3 regions of the Sorangium sp. So ce381 genome follow, and region 3 is predicted to be linked to each of the others. Evidence: riboswitches for the same ligand, from Rfam matches in the RefSeq annotation. Region 3 holds a riboswitch; each other region holds the start of a gene.

Region 1 (7,193 bases), 5.3 Mb from region 3:
CCACGGCCTCGTCGACGCCGTCCCAGGACGCGTTGCGGCAGGCGGCGAGCCAGAGGGCAGCGGCGAGCTGGAGCGCGCGCTCGCAGGCTACGCACGCGCGCCGCGCGAGCAGCGCTGACACCGGGCGCTGTCCGAGCCGCCGCGTCACGATGCCCCCGGGGCGAGCCGGACGACCTGGAGCCGGTCCAGGATGTCGGGCCGCCGGGTGCGCAGGAAGGCGAGCGCCCCCGCGGTCATGACGCCCTCGAGCAGGCCGAGCGGCAGCTGGGTGGGGACGAAGGCGAGGGCGACGCCCGTGAACATGGCCGTCACCGATCCCTCGCCCGAGAGCCCGAGCGCGAGCGCGAGCGCCGTGGTGGCGTACGTCGCCCAGTCCGACGTCACGCCCGCCAGGAAGCCCGCGACCCAGAGGTTCGCGCCGCAGCGCCGCGCGAGGTGGAAGACGAAGTATCCGGTGAAGGCGCCCGCGATGCCCATCGACGCGACGTCGGCGCCCAGCGTGGTGAGGCCGCCGTGCGCGAGGAAGAGGGCCTGGATAAGGAGCGCCACCACGGTGACGAGGACGGTCATCCAGGGGCCGATGAGCACCGCCGCGAGCCCTGTGCCGCACGGGTGGGAGCAGGTCCCGGCGGTCGGCACCGGCACGGGCATGCACGAGATCGCGAAGACGGCGGCGGCGATGAGGCCGACGAACGGCTTGTAGAAGGCGTCCTGCTGGGTGCGGCGCCGGAGCAGGTGGAGGGCGATCGCGACGAAGGGCAGGGCGAGCGCGTTCCAGGCGGCGCACCAGCCGAGCGGCAGGACGCCTTCCGCGAGGTGCATCGCGGCCGCGGGCCGGGGCGCGAGGAGCGTCCCCAGGGACACGGCGGCTATCGACAAAGAGCGGCCGTGAAGACCGATTTCGGCGCTCCGGGTGAAGTCCGCACCCGAACGCCACGAAGACGTGCGCAAGCTGCACCTCGTGGGAGGCTCGGGTAGGTCTCCCGGCTCATGGGTTCAGGGAGCTGATCGAGCTCCCAGCGCTGCGTCCACCTTCCCAGGCCTCGTCCAATGAGGCCCAGTGGTCTTCGGAGGCAGCTCCCCACTCACGGTGGCGGGACCGCGCCGGTTTTGCACCGGCTTCCCTGTTATGCCCTGGAGGGCACCCGAGGAATGGATTGTCAGGCCGGTGCTCGGTAATCCCGTTTCGTGCCCGGCGTCAAGGACGTCGCGCCCCGATCGCGGCGGAGGTGCCCAGCGGACGCTGCACGGGGCCTCGCGTGTCAGACGAGCTCACCGTCGAGCGCGCGGGCTCCGCCTTGCGCGCGCTGGCCTGCGCGTCGGCCCGCGTGTCCTGGCGACGCGATCGCGCGAGCTGGGCGCGCGCACCCCGCGTGCGCGGACCGGGCGAACCCGGGTGCGTCGACCCGGTGCATCGACCCGGGCGCGCGCTTCCACCTGGCGCGCTCCGGTCCGCCGCTGCACGCCGCGAGCTCCCTCGTCTACGGCGTCGGTGCGGCGGTGATGCCTGCGCTGGTGGCCACCTCGCCCTCGGGGGGCGCTGCAGCGGCGCACGAGGCCATCGCTGCCGAGGCGCGCCGTGCGCCTGTCGGGGCCCCCATCGAGCAGACAGGCGCGCGCCGGCGAGCCATCCAGGCCTGTCATGCGATGGCCCAGGCCGAGAAATTGACCCAGACGCATCAGGCGAAGAGTCGTCGAGCACACGTCGTGAAATATGTCCCCCTTAGATAAAACCTGTTTACTTTGTGGCCTCGCGCGCGCTGCGCGTATCGCGGCCTGCGCGCACGCAGGGGCTCTCGTGCGCTTGAACACAGGCGCCGGCGCGTTCCTTCCGTAGTGTGCTTTATTCGTCCTGGCTCTTTACTCGGGAGCAGGTGTCCGTTGTGCTGCCTGCCGCGTCGTGGCGTCTCTTATTGAAGAGATGGGGGATCTCGTGTTCGCTCGTCTCGGAATGCGAAATGAACGCTGCGCCGAGCGCTGTCTTCGGTGGAGGGGTATGCCCGGCTCGAACGTGAATTCCGGCAGAGCTTGTGTGTGTGGGTCGTGCGCTCGCCTGGCTGCCTTCGCGTCTGGAGCGCTCTGCTCGCCCGGCGTGCAGGCGTTGCACTTTGTTATCGACAACGCGCTTGCGGATGCCACAATCTGACTACCGCATGCGCACCGGCGCGGACCCCCCAGCCCGGAGCGCATGCGGTTTTTCTTCTTAGCACCGTGGCGGACGTTCAGGACTCCGGCGCGGTTTTCCTGCCGCGGTCATTCTGGGCCCCCCTCCAGCGTGATGCGCGGTATTTTTTTGCCCCTCGAGCGCGCGGTTCGTGCCTTCCGAGGCGTCACTTTCCGGTGAACGTGGCCTGGGATTTCGCCAGGAACGCTTTCATTCCGAGCTGTTGATCTTCGCTGCCGAAGAGCGCCGCGAATGCCTGGGCTTCCAGCTCGTTGGCGGCGGCGAGGTCGAGGCTCTCGCCGCGCAGGAGGACGCGCTTGGCGGCGGCGACGGCGAGCGGGCCGCGCGAGGCGATCTTGAGGGCGGTCTCGTGGGCGCGCGCGAGGAGCTCGGTCGCCGGGAAGACGGCGTTGACGAGCCCGATCGACAGCGCCTGCTGCGCGGTGATCATGTCTCCTGAATAGACGAGCTCGCGCGCGCGTCCGGGCCCGACCCGTCGCAGCAGCCGCTGGGTTCCGCCGAACCCCGGGATGACGCCCAGGTTCACCTCGGGCTGGCCGAGCTTGGCGCCTTCGGCGGCGTAGATGAAGTCGCAGGCGAGGGCGAGCTCGCAGCCGCCGCCCAGCGCGAAGCCGTTGACGGCGGCGATCACGGGGAAGGGGGCAGTCTCGATGAGCTCGGCGAGCCGGTGGCCAGCGTCGGCGAACCGCTTCGCGGCGATGCTGTTCATGGTCGCCATCTCCGCGATGTCCGCGCCGGCGACGAACGCCTTGCCGGCGCCGGTCAGCACCGCCGCGCGCACCTCGTTGCCCTCGGCGGGCGTGAGGAGGTCGCGGAAGGCCGCGGTGAGCTCGCCGAGGACGGCGGGGTTCAGGGCGTTGAGTTTGTCGGGCCGCTGGATGGTCACGGTGGCGACGTGACCCGCGCGCTCGACGGCGACGAACTGGAGCGTACCGCGGGCCCCCGGCTGCTGTTCTTGAGCGGTCATGGAGCGTGGTTAGCAGCGCGCCGCGCCGGGGGGAAGCGCCTGCCGTCGCGCGCGAAGGCCTCATTCGGTGTCCGACCGATCTCGCTTTGCCGAGACCGTTGCCGAGCCGACGAGCGAGCGATCCAAGCGAGCGATTTCCAGAGGACGTCACGCGCCTGTTCCGGGACACAGCCCGTCGCTCGATAATCCGAACTCCCCGCTTGAGTGCGGGTGCGCGCGATCTGACGCCCTGCCACGAGCCCCCGTGCGATCGTAGTGAGTCGGGCCGACCGCCCATCCTCCGACCCGCACATCCGTGTTCACATCGCGCTTATCCCGTCGCCGCTCCCCTCATCCCCGCCTGGAGAGAGCCAGGGAGGGAGGGGGCGCCGCGCGGGGGGCCGGCGGGGTAGGGCCCCACGAACCCGAGCGCCGGCCCGCTCCGTGCGACGCCCTCCCGGACCGGCCCCGCCGTTCAGCCGGCCATAGCCCCCCAAAAGGCGCGAGTTCGTGGGAGGGGCCCCCGCCGGCCCCCCGCGCGGCGCCCCCTCCCTCCCTGGCTCCGTGGCAGCCGCCTACACCGCCCGCCCGCTCTTCTGCCCCTTCTCGTCGTACACGTAGAACCCCCGCCCGCTCTTCTTCCCGTACCACCCCGCCGCCACCAGGTTCCGGAGCAGCGTCGCCGCCCGGTACTTCGAGTCCCCGAACTCCCGGTGCAGCACCTCCGCGATCGACAGCACCGTATCCAGCCCGATCAAATCGGCGAGCTCGAGCGGCCCCATCGGGTGGTTCAGCCCGAGCCGCGCCCCCGCGTCGATGTCCTCCGGCGTGGACAGCCCCTCCTGGAGCGCGAAGCACGCCTCGTTGAGGAACGGGATCAGCATCCGGTTCACGATGAACCCGGGCTGGTCCTTCGAGGTGATCACCGTCTTGCCGAGCCCGACCGAGAGCGCCCGGACGGCCTCGTACGTCGCGTCCGACGTCTGGACCCCACGGACGAGCTCGACCAGCTTCATCAGCGGCACCGGGTTCATGAAGTGCATCCCGATGACCAGCTCAGGCCGCCCGGTCACCGCCGCCAGCCGCGTGATCGAGATCGACGACGTGTTCGACGCCAGGATCGCCCCCTTCGGCAGCGCCGCGTCGGCGAGCTTGAAGATCCCGCTCTTCACCTCGAAGTTCTCGGTCACCGCCTCCACGGCCAGGTCGACCCCGGCCAGCCCCGCGATCCCGTCGGCCACCGCGACCCGGCCGAGGAGCGCCTCCCGCGCCTCCGCGGCCAGCTTGCCCTTCTCCACCTGCTTCGCGAGGATGGCGGCGATCTGGGCCTTGCCCGACTCCGCCAGCGCCCTCGAGACGTCGCACAGGACCACCTCGAGGCCCGCGGCCGCGGCGACCTGGGCGATGCCTCGCCCCATCTGGCCCGCGCCGATCACCCCGAAGCGCTTGATCGTCGTAGCTTCCATGCCCGCGGTTGATAGCCGAACCCGAGAGCGCGGTGAACCGCCCTCGCCGCGGCCAGACGGTCCGACGGCCCGCCCGCTCGGACGTCCCCGCGCCACAGGAGCAGAAGCGCGCGAAAGCTCCGCCCGACCTTCCAGGCCCGCGGGGGCGAGGATCCTTGAAACCGTATCGTCCGCCCGGCTATCTTCGCCCGGCCCGTGAACGGACCGGACCGAATTCGCGAGGTCCGCGGAGATACGATGAGCGTTGAGACGATTCGGATGGCCCTTGGGCGTCTGCAGGATGAGCCCGAGAACGAGGCAGCCTGGAACGAGCTCGCGGAGGCCGTGACTGCTCCGAACAACGGCGCGGGCCCCGGGGACGTCGAGCGCCTGCTCGGCGCGGCGCGCGGGCGGCACGAGCAGCGGAAGGAATGGCAGGCCGTGGCCCGCCTCCTCGAGCTGGAGATCGCCCTCGCCGCGGGCAGCGCCGTCGAGCCCGCGATGCAGGCCGAGCTCGCCCGCGTCTACCACGAGGAGCTCATCGACGTCGACCGCGCGGCGGCCGCCTACAAGCGGCTGATCGAGCTGCGCCCCGACGACGACGCCGCGGCCGAGGCGCTCGAGACCGACGCCTCGAAGCGCGAGCGGTGGCGCGACCTCGTGGACCGGTACGTGGCCGAGGCCGAGGGCGCGACCGACGGCGCCTTCAAGAGCGCGCTCTACACGAGCGCCGCCGACATCGGCTACCGCTACGGCCGCGCCGAGCTCGGCGAGCGGGTGGCCGAGCTCATCGAGCTCGCCCTGAAGCTCGACCCGAAGAACCTCCGCGCCGCCAACCTCGCCGAGATCGCCTTCTCCACCGCGGGGGACTGGGACGCCGTCGTCCGCGTCCAGTCGATCGTCAAGGGCGAGGCCCAGAACAAGGAGGACCGCATCGCGGCGGCCGTCCGCGCGGCGCGCACCATCAAGGCCCGCCTGAGCGATCCGGCCCGCGCTGTCGCGGCGTACGAGGAGCTGCTCGACCTCTCGCCAGGCCAGCCCGAGGCGCTCTCGTTCCTGACCGAGGCCTACTCCGCCGCGGGCGACTGGGATCGCCTCGTCGCCCTCTACGAGGACCAGCTCCGCAGCGGCGGCGTGAAGCCCGGCGAGGAGCTCGGCATGCTCGTGCAGATCGCCATGGTCCACTGGCGCATGCGCGGCCAGCCCCAGGCGGCCGAGCCCTATTTCGACCGCGTGCGCCGCGCCGACCCGGCGCACGCCGGGATGCTCAACTTCTACCGCGAGGTCCTCGAGCAGCGCGGCGACAAGCCGCGGCTCACGACGATCCTCACGGACGCGCAGCGCGCCGTTCCCGACGGCCCCGAGAAGCGCGCCATCGCCACCGAGCTCGCGCGGCTCGCCGAGTCGCAGGAGAACGCCGCCAAGGCGATCGAGCAGTACAAGTCCGTGCTCCGGACCGACCCGGAGAACCGCCAGGCGCGCGACGCCCTGAAGCGCCTCTACCTGCAGACCGAGGGGTACAACGCCCTCGTCGAGCTCCACCGGCAGGACCTGGAGCGCACGCCCGCCGACGACGTCGCCGGCAGGGTCGCGGTGCTCCGCGAGATCGCCGCGATCTACCGCGATCGCGCCAAGAACGACGCGGCCCTCGTCACGGTCCTCACCCAGATCGTGCAGCTCGACGACAAGGACGTCGACGCCGTGCGGGAGCTGACCCGCATCTACGAGTCGCTCGGGCGCTGGCGCGACCTGCTCTCGTACCAGCAGCGCCTCGCCGAGCTGACAGAGAGCCCCGCCGAGAAGGCGGGGCTCTACCGCGCGGTCGCGCGGCGCTGGTTCGACCAGTTCTCCAACGTCCAGAACGCCATCGCGGCGTACGAGGCGCTGCTCACGGTCGAGCCGATCGACGAGGAGGCGCAGCAGAAGCTCCGCGAGCTGTACCTGAAGCGGCGCGCCTGGCCGCAGCTCTACTCGCTCTACGAGCGCAAGCTCGAGGGCGCCGAGGGCGCCGCGAAGATCGAGCTCCTCGGCGAGATGGCCAAGCTCGCCGCCGAGCGGCTCGACCGCGGCGCGGACGCGATCGCGCTGCAGAAGCGGATCCTCGAGCTCGACCCGAGCGCCCCCGGGGTGCTCGACGCGCTGGAGAAGCAGGCCGAGCGCGAGAAGGACTTCGCCACGGTCGCCGAGGTGCTCGAGCGCCGCGTCGACCTCGCGGCCGACGACGCGGCTCGCCTCGTCTCGCTGCAGAAGCTCGGGGCCGTGTACGCCGAGCGCCTCAAGGATCCGGCCCAGGCGGCGCGGACGTGGCGGCGCGTGCTCACGCTCTCGCCGGGGCACGCGCGCGCGCTCCGCGTCCTGCGCGACGCGTACTTCGCCGCGGGCGACTGGGACGGGCTCGAGGAGCTCTACGCCTCGCAGAACGACTGGGAGGGCCTCGTCGACTTCCTCTCGGGCGCGGCGGACAAGGCGACCGACCCGGCCACGAAGCTCGACATCTCCTTCCGCGCGGCCCGGATCTTCGAGGAGCAGCTGAAGGCGCCCGAGCGCGCGGCGCGCTCGTACGAGCGCGTGCTCAGCGTCTCGCCGAAGGACGCGCGCGCCGCTGCGGCGCTCGTGC
Region 2 (7,193 bases), 4.3 Mb from region 3:
GAGCGGCAAGACCGCGAGCGGCCACGAGAGGGTACGGATCGCCGCGGCGACGGCGAAGCCGCGGTCGCCGCGGCGGGTCAGCGCGCCCGAGAGCGCGGCCGAGGCGGCCAGGGAGGCGAGCAGCAGGATCGCCGGCCACGGCGTCGTGAGGGCGGCGGGAACGACGGCGGAGAGGAACAGGAGCGCCGAGAACAGCTCCCAGCCGGTCGCGACGAGCTCTGCGCGGACGCGCGGGGCGCGGAGCACGGCGGTCGGGGGCGGCGGCGGCGTGGTCACGAGGCGGGCGGCATGGAAGCGCAGGGCGCGCGCCCTCGCAACGGCGCCCCCGCCTCGCGGCGGGGCGCGCCTCCGCGCGTCAGCGGCCGGGGAGGCGGACGCCCGGGAGGACGGTGCGGCGCTCGACGACCTCGTCGAGCGCGTCGGCGTCGATCAGGAGGTGCGCCCGCAGGCTGTCCTCGATCGCCGAGAACACCTTGCCCTGGTAACGGATCTCGCGGCCTGGCCCGGCCGCGAGCCAGTAGTTGCCGCCGGGGCCGCCGCCGTCGCCGGCCGCGCTCGGGCTGGCGAGGAGCGGCTCCGCGTTGCCGGGGAACGGGTCGGGCGGGGTCGCGAAGCCCGGGAACGACGGCGCGGGCGGCGCGGGCGGCGAGGAGGCGAAGGGCTCGGGGCCTGCGGAGAACGTGAGCGACGCGCCGGGCTCGAAGCTCACCGACAGGGCGCCGCCGCGGGCGGCGACCACGACGCCGGGCGTGCGCTCCTCGACGACGACCTCCTCGATGACCTTCCCGGAGACGAGCAGGAGCTTGTGGCTGCTCGTCACCTGCGAGCTCTCGGCCGTGAGCTCGCGGCGCAGCGCGATCTGGTGCGAGACGTAGAATTGGAGGTTCTTCACGTCGCTGTCGCTCAGGTCGTGCTGCACCCGGAGCTCGTGCGTGAACGGGACGAGGCGGGGGCCGCAGCCCGCGAGGAGGAGGAGCGAAAAGAGCGCCAGGAAGAGCGGGGCGGACGCCGTGGACAGGCGCCAGCGCGCCGCGGCGTGGGTCGTGTGGACAGAGAACGGCATGGGAGCCCTCGTTGAAGAGGCCTCGGCGAGATGGCCGCGGCGCACCTCTCCGCAACGGGGCGGCCAGGCGCAGCTTACAGCGCGCGACGAACCGCTCGCGTGATGGCGCCTCGCGACGCCACGGCGGAGTCGCGGCCGCCTCGGGGGCGCGTGACGGGATGGGGCGCTCAGCCGGCTCCAGAACGAGCGGAGATGTCCGCCAGGTGCTGTTTCAGCACGTCCGCGCGGATCGGCTTGACCAGGTGCACGTCGAACCCGGCCTCCCGGCTCATGCGGCGGTCCGCTTCCTGGCCGTAACCGGTCATCGCCAACAGCGATAGGCCCGCGAGGCCTGGAATGCGGCGCAGCGCGCGCGCGACGTCATACCCTGTCATGCCCGGCATGCCGATATCGAGGAGCACGACGTCCGGCTGGAGCTGCGCCGCGAGATCGAGCGCTGAAGGACCGTCGAACACCGCATGCACGTCGTGGCCCATGCGCTTCAGCAACAGCGCCATGCTCTCGGCCGAGTCTCGGTTGTCGTCGACGACGAGGATGCGCAGCTTGCGCCCGGCTTGCGTTGCGGGTGCGCCCACCGTCGGCGGCGCGAGAGGGCGCGTCCGCCGCGGCAATCGCACGATGAACTCGCTGCCGCGGCCGGGCCCCTCGCTGAGCGCCTGGACCGTCCCGCCGTGCAGCTCGACAAGCCGGCGCACGATCGGCAAGCCGAGGCCCAGCCCGCCCTCGGAGCGATCGAGGCCGCGATCCCCCTGCGTGAACAGGTCGAACACCTGCGGCAGCAGCTCGGGCGATATCCCCGCGCCGTTGTCGAGGACACGGAGCGTCGCCTGCGCGCCGTCCGCCTCCACGGTGACCCGGATCGAGCCGCGCGGCGGCGTGAACTTCGCCGCGTTGTGCAGCAGGTTGATCACCACCTGCGTGAGCCGCGCCAGGTCGCCCTGGACGATGGCGAGCGGCTCGGCGGGCAGCTGCACCTCGAGGACCTGCTCTCGCGCGTCGATCCAGGTCCGGGACGCTTCCGCCGCGCGCGTCACCACGTCGGCGAGATCGATGCGCTTGGATTCCAGGGCGATCTTGCCGCGCGTGATGCGGCTCACGTCGAGCAGGTCGTCGACGAGCCGCACGAGCTGACCGAGCTGCCGTTCCATCAGGCCGGCCGCCCAGACGACCTGGGCGTTGTCCTTGCCTTCGAGCTTGAGGACGCTTGTCGCGTTGGCGATCGGCGCCAGCGGATTGCGCAGCTCGTGCGCCAGCATCGCCACGAATTCCTCCATCTGGCGCGCGTTGGACTCCATCTGCTCCAGGCGCTTGCGCTCGCTCAGGTCGCGCGTGATCTTGGTGAAGCCGCGCAGCTCGCCGCTCGGGCCGCGGATGGCCGTGACGAGGACGCTCGCCCAGAACGACGAGCCGTCCTTGCGCACGCGCCAGCCTTCGTCCTCGAAGCTGCCTTCGCGCCGCGCTTCGGCGAGCACCGCCTCTGGCCGGCCGCGCTCGATCGCCTCTGCCGGATAGAAGCGCGAGAAGTGCGTGCCGATCACCTCTTGCGCGGAGCATCCCTTGATCCGCTCCGCGCCGGCGTTCCACGTGGCCACCCGGCCCTCGGGGTCGAGCATGAAGATGGCGTAATCCTTCACGCCTTCGACCAGCGTGCGGAAGCGCTCCTCGCTCTGCCGCAGCGACTCTTCCTGGCGCTTGCGCTCGGTCAGATCGCGCGTGATCTTGGCGAAGCCGCGCAGCTCGCCGTCGGGGCCGTGGAGGGCGGTGATGATGACGTTCGCCCAGAACATCGAGCCGTCCTTGCGCACGCGCCAGCCTTCGTCCTCGAAGCGGCCTACGCGCCGCGCCTCGGCGAGCTCTGTCTGTGGCCACTTCCGCTCGATCGCCTCGGCCGGATAGAAGCGCGAGAAGTGCGTGCCGATCACCTCTTGCGCGGAGTATCCTTTGATCTGCTCGGCGCCGGCGTTCCACGTGATCACGCGACCCTCGGTGTCCAGCATGAAGATGGCGTAGTCCTTCACGCCTTCGACCAGCATGCGGAACTGCAGATCGGCGCCGAGCCCTGTCGGATCCATGCGGCACAGCCTACAGCATGGTTACACGTTCGCCACGCCATGCTCTCCCTTCCTGTCCTGCTCTCCGCGTCCGCGAGCCGTCATCACGGCGGCTGGCAGCGGCGAGCGACGAGCACAGCAATGGCCACATGAACCGGCGTCGAGAGCGTCCGCCGGCGGCCGCGCAGGGCCACCGCGACCCGCTGGAGCGGCTCGAGCGTGTCAAGGCGGACTCATCGATCGTGGAGCCATCGAGCGTGTCCAGCGCGAGCCACCCGACCTCGAGGACACCGCGACTGGCGAGCGCTACGGCGCCCCAGCTCCCCGGCCAGCCGCAGCGTGGAGGGGCCATGACGGCGCCGTGGATGGGTCGAGAGCAGGGTTGTCGCGCATTCCTGAGGACCACCCGGCATGAGTGGAGTGGAACGCGCGGCGGGGACGGCGCGGACCATCGGAGTCGACATCGCTTCAGGCGGCGCTGCGTCTACTCCCAGTACAGCGTCGCCCGCCCGATCGCCGTGAACGGCCACCCCGGCGAGTAGTGGATCCCGGTGACCGGGGCCGGCTCGTACGGCAGCCGCGACTCGCTCGCGAACTGGACCTCGCGCCACGTCGTGTCGAAGAGGTTCTGGATGTCCACGGCCACCTCGACGTGCTTCCACCGCAGCCCGGCGTTGGCGTCGACGACCGTGAACCCCTCGGCGGTGAGCGACTCGTCCTCGGTCGCGGGCCGCGCGCCGATCGCCTTGACCCGCAGCGCCGCGAACGGCGTGAAGGCGCCGAACGTCGGGCGGACGCCGACACCCGCGGTCAGCGTCCGGGTCGGCGCGAGGGCGACCGCGCTCGCGTTGCCGGCGTTCTCGCGGAAGCGCGCGCGGGTGAAGGTCGCGTCCACGTCCGCGAAGAGCCAGCTCCCGAGCCGGTAGCGCCCGCCGATCTCGATCCCGTAGCGCCGCGTCTGCCCCGACGCCTCGGTCGCGCCCGCGTCGCCGCTCCACACCAGCTCCGAGTCCACGTCGAGGAGGAACCCGGCCCCGCTCAGCGACAGCCCGCGCAAGGGCGCGACCCGCACGCCGACCTCATAGCCCGTCGCGGGCGTGATCAACGTCGCCGCCCCCTCGCCCAGCACCGCGCCCTGCGCGTCGTTCGAGTGGAAGCCCCGCCCGAAGTGGGCGAAGAGATCGAGCCCCTCGACGGGCGACACGATCGCCGTGAGCTTCGGGAGCAGCTGCATCTGCCCCCGGGTGCCGCTCGACCTGTTCCCCGTCCTCTCGAGGTCCTCGCCCGGGTCGTCCACGTTGACGTCGATCCACTGCCCGCGCGCCCCGAGCACGACGCGGAGCCAGCGCCGGAGCCGGGCGTCCTGCTCGACGTAGACGCCGATCTGGCTCTCGTCGACGTGGGTCCTGCTCTTCTCCTCGAGCCGCTCGCGCGCCTCGTCGTGGTGGAGGGACTTGTCGATCGCGTCCGCGCGGATCTGCGCGCCGAGCGAGGTCGTGAATCTCGCCCCGCCGATCTCGTATTGCCTGCGGAACCGGAGATCGGCGCCCCCGACGGTGCGGTCGTCGTTCTGCTCGATCTGGTCGCCGTGGACGGCGTCCTCGCTGAAGAACGTGAAGTTCGAGTACAGCGTGAAGCGGTAGCGGACGAGGTAGGCCAGCGCGCTCAGATCGGCGTCCCGCCACGCCGTCGAGTAGGCGAGGGACGCCATGTGCCGCTCGGTCGCCCCGCCCTCGGTCGGATCCACGGCGCCGAAATGGTCGATGCACGGCTGTCCGAACGCCGACGGCGGCGGGTTCAGCCCGCCCTGCTCGCCCTCGCCGCACACGGCGCGCGCGGGGATCTGGCCGGAGCCGTGCCAGGTCGATCCATACGACATCCATGTCATCTGGACCTTCCCCGTGTCGCCGAGATCGTGCGTGGCCCGCAGGTACACGTTGAAGCGCTTGAGCCGCTCCGGGCTCACGAACGGCCCGTCGTTCCGGTAGATCTCCGCCGCGGCCACAGCGCGCCACGCGTCGCCGAGATCCGGCGAGGCGATGACGAGGCCGCGCTGGATACCGTACTGCCCCAGGCTGACCTGCGCGTAGCTCTCCTCGAGCTTCTCGGCGAAGCGCAGGTTGACGGCGCCCGCCGTACCGAAGTCGCCGATGCCGGCGTAATAAGGCCCCTTGTAGCCGTCGAGCCCTGTCACGAGCTCCGGGATCATGAAGTAGAGATCGGTGAAGCCGTGCCCGTGGCCGTGGCTGACCATGTTGACGGGCACGCCGTCGACGAAGAAGGCGACGTCGGTCCCGTGGTCCGCGTCGAACCCGCGGAGGAAGTACTGGTTCGCCTTGCCGCCGCCCGCGTGCTGCACGGCGAAGAGCCCGGGGACCGACTCGAGGATGTCGCCCGGCCGCAGCCTCGGCCTGAGCTCGAGCTCCCGGTGTCCGACGGAGACGCGCGACGCGGCCTCGCTGCCCGGCTTCTCCGCCTGGATCGTGACCTCGATCGCGGCGTCGCCCTCGGGCGCGCCTGCGCTGCCCGCAGGGGTCGCGGCGCCGCCCGCGGGCGTGCCCTCACCGGTGGGCTGTGCAGCGGCGGCCTCCGGCGGGGCGGCGGGCGCCGCGGGGGCGTCGCCCTCGGCGCGCGCGGGCCGCGCGGCGGCCAGCACCATGGATAACGCGGCGAGCAGATGAAATGGATGGCGGTGCCCGTGGCTCGTCGTGACCGTCTCGCGCAGCATTCGTGTCCTCCTTCGCCGCAATCGCGCGGAGCGGCTTCGGGCCGCTCGCGTCGAGCTCCGCGAGGACGAAATGGCTGGCCATCGCACGGTGCGCTGGACCGACCTCTCGCCCCCGCGGGCGACCGGAAGGCGACGCGGGGGCGGTTCGGTATCCGGGACGTGGCAGAGGCAGAGCTGCACCGGCTCGGACCTCACCGCCTCCCTCGAGGCTCCCAGGTCGAACCGGCGCCGGATGTCTCCCGCCGCCGGGCGCTGGCAGGTCTTCGGGCTCGCGAGCGCTCCGGCCTGGCCGGCTCCCTACTGTCCACCGCTTCCCAGCCCTCGTCGGGCCAGTGCTTGGGGTGGAGGTCGTTCTCGCTTACCGCTGCGGGGCAGCCCCGGAATTTCACCGGGTTCCCTCTTCGGCCCAGGCGAACGCCCGGGCACCAGCACGGCGCGCACCCTATGGCCGCGCGCCTTCGGCTGTCAATCGCTAGCGCTCCGCTCGCCCGCCCGGCGCGGGCTCGCCCGCGCCACGCGCGCGCCTCGCGCTCTCCATCCGAGCGCCTCCCTGCGCGGCTGCCGCGCCGCTGCCGTGCAGGCCGAACGTTCGGGCTCTAGCGAGGATGGGCTCGCTCCTCCGTGGGTCGCGTGCTACACGGCCGCCGCCGTATATGCCCCGTAACGATCTCCGCAATATCGCCATCGTCGCCCACGTCGACCACGGGAAGACGACCCTCGTCGATCACATGCTCCGCCAGTCGGGCGCCTTCCGAGAGAACGAGGTCGTGGCCGAGCGGGTCATGGACTCGAACGACCTCGAGCGGGAGCGCGGCATCACCATCCTCGCGAAGAACACGAGCATCCGGTACCGCGGGGTCAAGATCAACATCGTCGACACGCCCGGCCACTCCGACTTCGGCGGCGAGGTCGAGCGCACGCTCATGATGGCCGACGGGGCGCTCCTCCTCGTCGACGCCGCCGAGGGCCCGCTGCCGCAGACGCGCTTCGTGCTCTCGAAGTGCCTCCAGCGCGGCTTCCCGGTCATCGTGGTCATCAACAAGATCGACCGGAGCGACGCGCGCGCCCACGAGGTGCTCTCCGAGGTGTTCGACCTCTTCTGCGACCTCGAGGCGAGCGACGCGCAGATGGACTTCTCGACGCTCTACGCCGTGGCGAAGCTCGGCCAGGCGAAGCGCGAGCTCGAGCACGAGGCGAAGGACCTCGAGCCGCTCTTCGAGACCATCCTCGAGCGGGTCCCCGGCCCCTCCGGCGACCCCGACGGTCCGCTCCAGGTCATCGTCTGCAACACGACCCACGACGAGTACGTGGGCCGGCTCGCGGTCGGCCGGGTGGTCCGCGGCACCGCCCG
Region 3 (7,193 bases):
TCGGGTATCCGCACACCGCGGGGGTCGGGTGCAGCGCTGTGGCCAGCTTCATCGAGGAGATCGAGAGATCGCGCAGCTCCCCGGTGAGCCGGCTCGACAGGTGCCACAGCGTCGGGGTCTGCGTGAGCGAAGGCTCGTCGGGGACGCTCAGGCGCCGGCAGAACGGCCGGAGCGCGGCGGCCACGGCGTCGACGACGATGGCGTGCTCGTGCCGGTCTTTCTCGGACGCGAGCAGGGCGATCGCCCGCCGGCGGTCCTCGTCGGGGTCCGGGCTGCGGACCGCGGAGCCGGCGAGCGGATTGGCGATCACCCGGAGCCCGGAGCGCGACAGGAGCAGCTCCGGGCTCGCGCCGAGGAGCGTCCGCGCGCGCGACATCGCGACGCCGCGCTCCGCGCCGGAGAGCCCCGCGGTCGGATCCGAGAGGTTCGCGGCGAAGGTGTAGCCGTTCCGGTTCTGCTGCGAGAGGCGCTGGAGGACGAGGCGGAGATCGACCGGCTCTCGCAGGACCATCTCCAGCATCCTGGAGAGGACCACCTTGCTCAGCACCTCGGACCGCATCAGGCCCACCGCCGTCTCGACGCCGCGCACGTAGTCGCGGGGCTCCGGGACCTGGCGCAGCTCCTGGATGGCAATCGGCAGGTGCGCTCTCGGCGACTCCGACGTGTGGTTGAGCGGGCCTGCGCTCTGGATCGTCCGCGGCACGATGAGGTGAGCGGGCGACGTGCTGTTGAACGGCACCGCGCCGACCACCATGGGGAGGCCCTGGCCGGCGCCGGCCCTCGAGGCCGCCGCGAGCACCCTTGTGACGCGGTCCGCGAGGCGGTCGCCCTGATCCGCGCCGTTCGGCTCGAGGATCATGTCGTGTACGCCCTGCGCGAGCAGGGTGCGTGTCGGCGACGCGAAGAAGAACGCCGACTCAGGGGTGTATTGCTTCAACAGCTGCCCTGCGTTCACCGCGGGCAGCGCGGCAGAGGCCGGCATCGAGATGGAACTCGTCACATTCAGCTCCGATGGGCGTCGAGAGCCACGTGGGCTCGGGTCATCGGGCGCTGGACGTCAGGTCTCGGGCCGCTTGATTATGATAAAGAAAATCAGTTTCAAGTAACTCATGGCACGGAAGATCGAAACTGTCAAGGGACTCCCGATTCTGTCTCGGGTGTGTGCCGTCGGTGGGGCCCGTGGACGGGGCGCTCCGGGGCTTCGCTTCTGCGTTGACATCCTGCGTGACGGGTGCGACGAGTCGCCCCGCCATCGGTGCTCGCCCGGCCATCGCCGGGCGAGCTGAAAAGGGAACCCGGTGAGAATCCGGGACTGCCCCCGCAGCGGTGAACGGGAACGACGATCACCAAGAAGCACTGGGCATGCACCAGAGCAGCCTGGGAAGCGGTGATCCGTAGGAGAGCGGCCGGCGACGGCCGCAGCGCCCGTGAGTCCGAAGACCTGCCGAAGGTGCGCGCGCCGGTGCGCTGGCGCGCGCTGACCTGAGCCTTCGAGGGGAAGGCGCGCAGGCCCTCGACCACCTCGCTCGCGCGCGGTGCCGTGGCCCGTCACGCAGCCCCCTCGCTTCGGCTCTCGGCTCACCCGGAGCAGCGCTGGGTCGACGCGGGCAGGCGGCGCGTGAATGGTTGATTCCTCTGATCGTCGGTCGCGTCGGCGCCGGAGCGCCGGCGCGGCGTGCTGGCTCGCCCTCGCGGTCGGCAGCGCCGTGGCAGCCCTGCCGGCTGCCCGCGCTGACGATCTGCGCAGGCCGGCGGGCGAGCAGGGGGGCGATCGCGCTGCCGCTCCGCCGGAGACAGCCCCGCTGGAGGTGCGCGTCGAGGGGGATCGCCTGCGCGCGCCCGCGCCGCCCAAGGACAGGTCCGTCGCGGGGTCGGTGCTGAGCCGCGATCGCCTCACCGGCGCGGGGCTCGGGGCGGCGGACGTGCTCCGCACGCAGCCGGGCGTCCGCGTGGAGGAGTCGGGCGGCTTCGGCGGGCCGGCGACCGCGGCCCTCCGGGGAGCGACCGCCACGCAGACGCCTGTGTACCTCGCCGGCGTCCGCCTGAACGACGACGTCGTGGGGACGGCGGATCTCTCGCTCGTGCCCCTCTGGCTCATCGAGCGCGTCGAGATCTACCGCGGCAACGCGCCCATCGAGGCCGACCGCCTCGGCCCCGGCGGCGCGATCTTCTTCGAGCCGCGGCGGCCTTCCCGGACGACGGCCGGCGTGGGGGCGATGGCGGGCTCGCTCGGCGCGCGGCGCGGGTGGGCGTTCGCCGGCGCCAGCGCGGGGCCGGTGAGCTCGATCGTCGGGGTGAGCGCCGAGGCCGCGGAGAACCGCTACACGTTCGTGGACGATCGCGGGACGCTCTTCGACGAGAGCGACGACACCCTGGAGCGCCGGCAGAACGCCGACGTGCGCACGATCGACGCGTGGGCGCTCGCGCGCGTCGAGCTCGGGGGCGGCGCGATCGTCGACGTGATCGCGAACGGCACCGATCGCGAGCAGGGGATGCCGAGGCTCGCGCTCCTGCCATCCCGGAGGGCGCGGGGGGAGTCGCGGCGCGTCCTGACGTCCGTCGTGGCGCGGGTGCCGTTCGGCGGCGAGGCGCAGCACGCGATCGAGGCGCGCACCTCGTTCATCGAGGCGCGCTCGGAGGTCCACGATCCCCTCTTCGAGCTCGCGCTGCTCACGCCGGAGCTCCGGCTCGCGGGCCGCCGCCTGGAGCAGACGCTCGGGGCGACGCTCTCGTTCGCCGACCGGCTCCGGGTGCGGCCCGTGCTCTCGGTCGCGCGCGAGGGCATCTCGCGCGCGCCGGACGACGTCCCGCTCGCGCGCGCGCGGCGCTCGTTCGCGCGCGGCGCCGTCAGCGCGGAGGTGAGCCTCGGCGAGGGGCTCGCGCTGCACGCCCTCGCGAGCGGGGAGTGCCACGCCACCGGCGCGGACCGGGAGCGCCCTTGCGACGTGCTCGTCCCGACCGGGCGGGTCGGCGTGGAGGCGGGGAGCGACCGGATCCGGCTCCTCGCGACCGTGGGCCGCTACGTCCGCGTCCCGACGCTCGGCGAGGTGTACGGCGTCTCCGGCGTCGTCCACGGCAACGTGGAGCTCGAGCCGGAGTCCGGCGCCACGATCGAGGCCGGGATCCGGGCGCAGACGGGGCGCGGCGCCGTCGTGCGCGGCGCCTTCATCGACGCGTTCGCGTTCGGGAGCGCGGTCTCCGGGCTCGTCGCGTACGAGAAATCCGGCCAGGGCTACGTGAGCCCGTACAACGTCGGCCGCGCCCGCGTCGTGGGCGCAGAGCTCCTGGCCGGGGTCGAGGTGACCCCGTTCCTCCGCGCCGAGATCGCGGCGACGCTGCTCGATCCGCGGGACACGACGCCGGGGCGGACGACGAGGAACGACATCCTCCCGTTCCGCTCGCGCCTCGTCGTCGCGCCGCGCCTGCACGCCGAGTGGAACCGTCCGGACGGCGCCGTGTTCTCGGGCGCGTCGGGCGAGCTCCGGGCCGTGTACCAGTCGAGCCGGTACGCCGATCCCGCCGGCCTCGGCGTGATCGCGGAGCAAGCGACCGTCGACCTCGACGCGGAGGCGAGGTGGCTCGGCGGGCACCTCGCGGTGAGGGGTCGCGTCGCGGACCTGCTGGACGCGCGGCGCACGGATGTCGTCGGGTATCCGCTCCCGGGACGGAGCGTGTTTTTCACACTGGAGTCAACATGGTGAAGATCAGTCTATCTGCGATCGCGATCTCGATTCCGCTCCTCGGCTGCAACGTGGATTCACCGCCGCCGTCGACGGGCGGCGTCCACGGCGGCGGCGACGGCGACGCGTGCGAGAGCGGCGTCGTCATCGTGACGAGCGACTACCAGTCGACGAACATCGTTGTGTCGGAGCTCGACGGGACCACCCTGTCGCCCTCCTTCGTGTCGAGCGGCGCGGCGAAGCCGGGGCTCAGCCTCGCGCTGTCCGGCGACGTCGACGTCCCGAGGGCGGCGCCGCCGTCCGGCCGCGTGGTCCTGCTCGATCGGTTCGGCACGAACGTGATCACCTGGATGGATCTCGAGACCGCCGAGGTCCTCGCGCAGCTCCCGGTCGGGCAGGGGTTCGAGTCGAACCCGCAGGACTACATCGAGGTGGGCGCGGACCGCGCGCTCGTGTCGCGCTACGGGAGCAACCCGAGCCCGGGCGTGGAGCCGTTCGACGAGGGCGGCGATCTCCTGATCGTCGACACGAAGGAGTACTCCATCGCGGGGCGCATCGCCCTGCCGGAGGAGGAAGAGGGGCTCCTGCCGCGCCCGTCGGGGATGGCGCGCGTCGGCGACGACGTGGTCGTATCGCTCGGCCGGCTCGCCGCGGACCTCTCGACCGCGGGCGAAGGGCGCTTCGTGGGCGTCTCGCCGGAGCAGGGCGCTGTCACATGGACGGTCGACGTGCAGGGGCTCTACGGCTGCGGGCGCCTCGCCGTGTCGCCCTCGGGAGAGCGGCTGGCGGTGGCCTGCTCGAGCCGCTTCAACGCCGAGACGATGGAGTACGATCCGGCGACGAGCGACATCGTGATCTACGACGCTCGCACCTCGCCCCCGGAGGAGATCAAGCGGCTCGGCGTGGCGAGGGCGCTCGGCGCCGCGGTCCAGCCCACGCTCGCCTTCGCCTCCGAGGACGTCCTCCTCGGGACGGCCTACGCGGGCAGCACGTCCGCCGGGGATCGCGCCTTCTCCGTGAGCATCGCCACGGGCGAGGTCACGACGCTCGCCCTGGCAACCCAGGCCTACGCCTTCGGCGGCGTCCACTGCTCGCCCGGCTGCGGCGACGTCTGCCTGCTGAGCGACGCGGAGAAGAACAAGCTCCGGCGCTGGCAGGTGACGGCGAACGGCGCGCTCGAGCCGCTGGAGGACGCGACCGTCGACACCGAGATCGGGCTCCCGCCGCGAGGGATCGGCGGGCTCTGATCGGCCCTGCGGGCGGTAGGTCGATCGCGTCAGAACGAGGCGTCGAGGACGACCTCCCCGGAGACGCCGACCTGATACGCGGAGACGCGGCGCTCGAAGAAGTTCGTGACCTCCTGGACGTCTTGCAGATCCATGAACGAGAACGGGTTCTTCGCCCCGTAGCGCTTCGGCATGCCGAGCGTGGCGAGCCGCTGGTCGGCGCAGAACTCGAGGTAGCGGCGCACGTCGCGCGCCGACATTCCCGCCACGCCGGCGCCGAGGAGATCCTCGGCGAACCGGGCCTCGCAGGCGATCGCCTCATCCATCATCTCGAGGATCGACCGCGAGAGGCTGGCGTCGAAGAGCTCGGGCTCCTCGCGCCGCACCGTGCTCACGACCTCGAAGGCGAAGCGCATGTGCGCGCTCTCGTCGCGGAAGACCCAGCTCGTCCCCGCGGCCAGCCCGTGGAGCAGGCCGCGCGAGCGCAGGAAGTACACGTACGCGAACGCGCCGAAGAAGAAGAGCCCCTCGACGCACGCGGCGAAGCAGATGAGGTTCAGCAGGAACCGCCGCCGATCGGCGCGCGAGTCCAGCCGGCCCAGCGACTCGATGGAATCGATCCACCGCATGCAGAAATCGGCCTTCTGCCGGATCGAGGGGATGTTCTCGACGGCCGCGAAGGCGCGGTGACGGTCCTCGGGATCGGGGATGTACGTGTCGAGGAGCGTCAGATAGAACTGGACGTGGAGCGCCTCTTCGTAGAGCTGCCGCGACAGGTACATCCGCGCCTCCGGGGCGTTGATGTGCCTGTACAGGTTGAGGACGAGGTTGTTCGCCACGATGGAGTCTCCCGTGGCGAAGAACGCGACGAGGCGCTGCACGAGGTGCCGCTCCGCGTCGGTCATCTTCCGCAGGTCGCCCACGTCCGTGGAGAAGTCGACCTCCTCCACGGTCCACGTGTTCTTGATGGCGGAGCGGTACATCTCGAAGAAGGCCGGATAGGCCATCGGGCGAAGGGTGAGGCACTGGCCCGGATCCAGGAGGCGCGCGGGGCGGCTGACGCGGCTCACTGGCAGGCCTCGCAGGCTTCGGGGTTCTCGAGCGCGCACGCCACGTCCGCGGCCGCGTTCGCCGGCGGCGCCTGTCCCCAGCCGCCCTCGCGGCGCGGCGCGGCGCCGCCCTCGGGCGTGCGGTCGGGCGCCGCCTCCACGGTCGCCTTGGCGATGCGCGTCGCGGGGCGCGATCGCAGGTAGTAGGTCGTCTTGAGCCCCTTCTTCCATGCGTGGAAGTACATGCTCGAGAGCTGGCCGATGGTGGGGTTCTCGACGAAGAGGTTCAGCGACTGGCTCTGATCGATGAAGGCGCCGCGATCCGCGGCCATGTCGATGAGCGAGCGCATCGGGATCTCCCACGCCGTCCGGTACACGGCGCGCAGCTGCTCGGGCAGCTCGTCCATGCCCTGGACCGAGCCCTCCGCGAGCTTGAGCCGGGCGCGCGCCGCGTCGTTCCAGGCGCCGAGCCGCTTGAGCTCGGCGACCAGGTAGCGGTTCATCTGCAGGAAGTCCCCAGAGAGCGTCTCGCGCTTGAAGAGGTTGGACACCTGCGGCTCGATGCACTCGTAGCAGCCCGCGATCGACGCGATGGTGGCCGTCGGCGCGATGGCGACGAGCAGCGAGTTCCTGAGCCCCTCGGCCTGGACGCGCGCGCGGAGCGCCTCCCAGCGGGCCGTGTCCTCCGGGACGACGTTCCACGCGTCGAACTGGAGCTCTCCGCGCGCGGCGCGCGTCTCGTCGAACGCCGGGTGTCGCCCCTTCTCCGCCGCGAGGTCCGCGGACGTCGAGAGCGCGTGGTAATACACCTCCTCCGAGATCCGCCTGGAGAGCTCCCGCGCGGCCGGGGCGTCGAAGGGCAGGCGCATCTGGAAGAACACGTCCTGCAGGCCCATGAGCCCGAGCCCGACAGGCCGCCAGCGGAGGTTCGATCGCCTCGTCGAGGGGATGGGGTAGTAGTTGAGGTCGATGACGCGGTCGAGCTGGCGGATCGCGGTCCGCACCGTGCGCGCGAGCTTTTCGAAATCGAACACGATCGCGCCGTCCGCCAGTGTGGTCGTGTGGCGAGCGAGGTTGATCGAGCCCAGGTTGCAGACGGCCGACTCCTCGTTCGAGGTCACCTCCAGGATCTCGGTGCAGAGGTTCGAGAGGTGCACAATCCGGCCCGGCAGCGCCGTCTGGTTGCAGGCGCGGTTCGACTTGTCCTTGAACGTCATCCAGCCGTTGCCCGTCTGCGC

The links. A riboswitch is a leader RNA that binds a small molecule or an ion and turns the genes downstream of it on or off. The one in region 3 is predicted to bind cobalamin.
Region 1: linked by a shared signal. The riboswitch ahead of WMF29_RS01345 (energy-coupling factor ABC transporter permease) and the one ahead of WMF29_RS21165 (TonB-dependent receptor domain-containing protein) in region 3 are both predicted to bind cobalamin.
Region 2: linked by a shared signal. The riboswitch ahead of WMF29_RS04870 (TonB-dependent receptor) and the one ahead of WMF29_RS21165 (TonB-dependent receptor domain-containing protein) in region 3 are both predicted to bind cobalamin.

What each region holds. Positions count from the first base shown of each region.
Region 1 is NZ_CP150336.1:340,232-347,424, forward strand. Features, by position in the region: gene WMF29_RS01340 (hypothetical protein) at 1-121, opposite strand, end outside; gene WMF29_RS01345 (energy-coupling factor ABC transporter permease) at 145-858, opposite strand; cobalamin riboswitch at 957-1,164, opposite strand; gene WMF29_RS01350 (enoyl-CoA hydratase/isomerase family protein) at 2,331-3,152, opposite strand; gene WMF29_RS01355 (3-hydroxyacyl-CoA dehydrogenase family protein) at 3,707-4,597, opposite strand; gene WMF29_RS01360 (tetratricopeptide repeat protein) at 4,856-7,193, shown strand, end outside.
Region 2 is NZ_CP150336.1:1,314,797-1,321,989, reverse strand. Features, by position in the region: gene WMF29_RS04885 (sensor histidine kinase) at 1-276, opposite strand, end outside; gene WMF29_RS04880 (DNA-directed RNA polymerase) at 356-1,063, opposite strand; gene WMF29_RS04875 (hybrid sensor histidine kinase/response regulator) at 1,231-3,135, opposite strand; gene WMF29_RS04870 (TonB-dependent receptor) at 3,599-5,842, opposite strand; cobalamin riboswitch at 6,080-6,287, opposite strand; gene typA (translational GTPase TypA) at 6,448-7,193, shown strand, end outside.
Region 3 is NZ_CP150336.1:5,618,645-5,625,837, reverse strand. Features, by position in the region: gene dhbC (isochorismate synthase DhbC) at 1-1,000, opposite strand, end outside; cobalamin riboswitch at 1,237-1,463, shown strand; gene WMF29_RS21165 (TonB-dependent receptor domain-containing protein) at 1,707-3,701, shown strand; gene WMF29_RS21160 (hypothetical protein) at 3,695-4,927, shown strand; gene WMF29_RS21155 (ribonucleotide-diphosphate reductase subunit beta) at 4,957-5,913, opposite strand; gene WMF29_RS21150 (ribonucleoside-diphosphate reductase subunit alpha) at 5,973-7,193, opposite strand, start outside.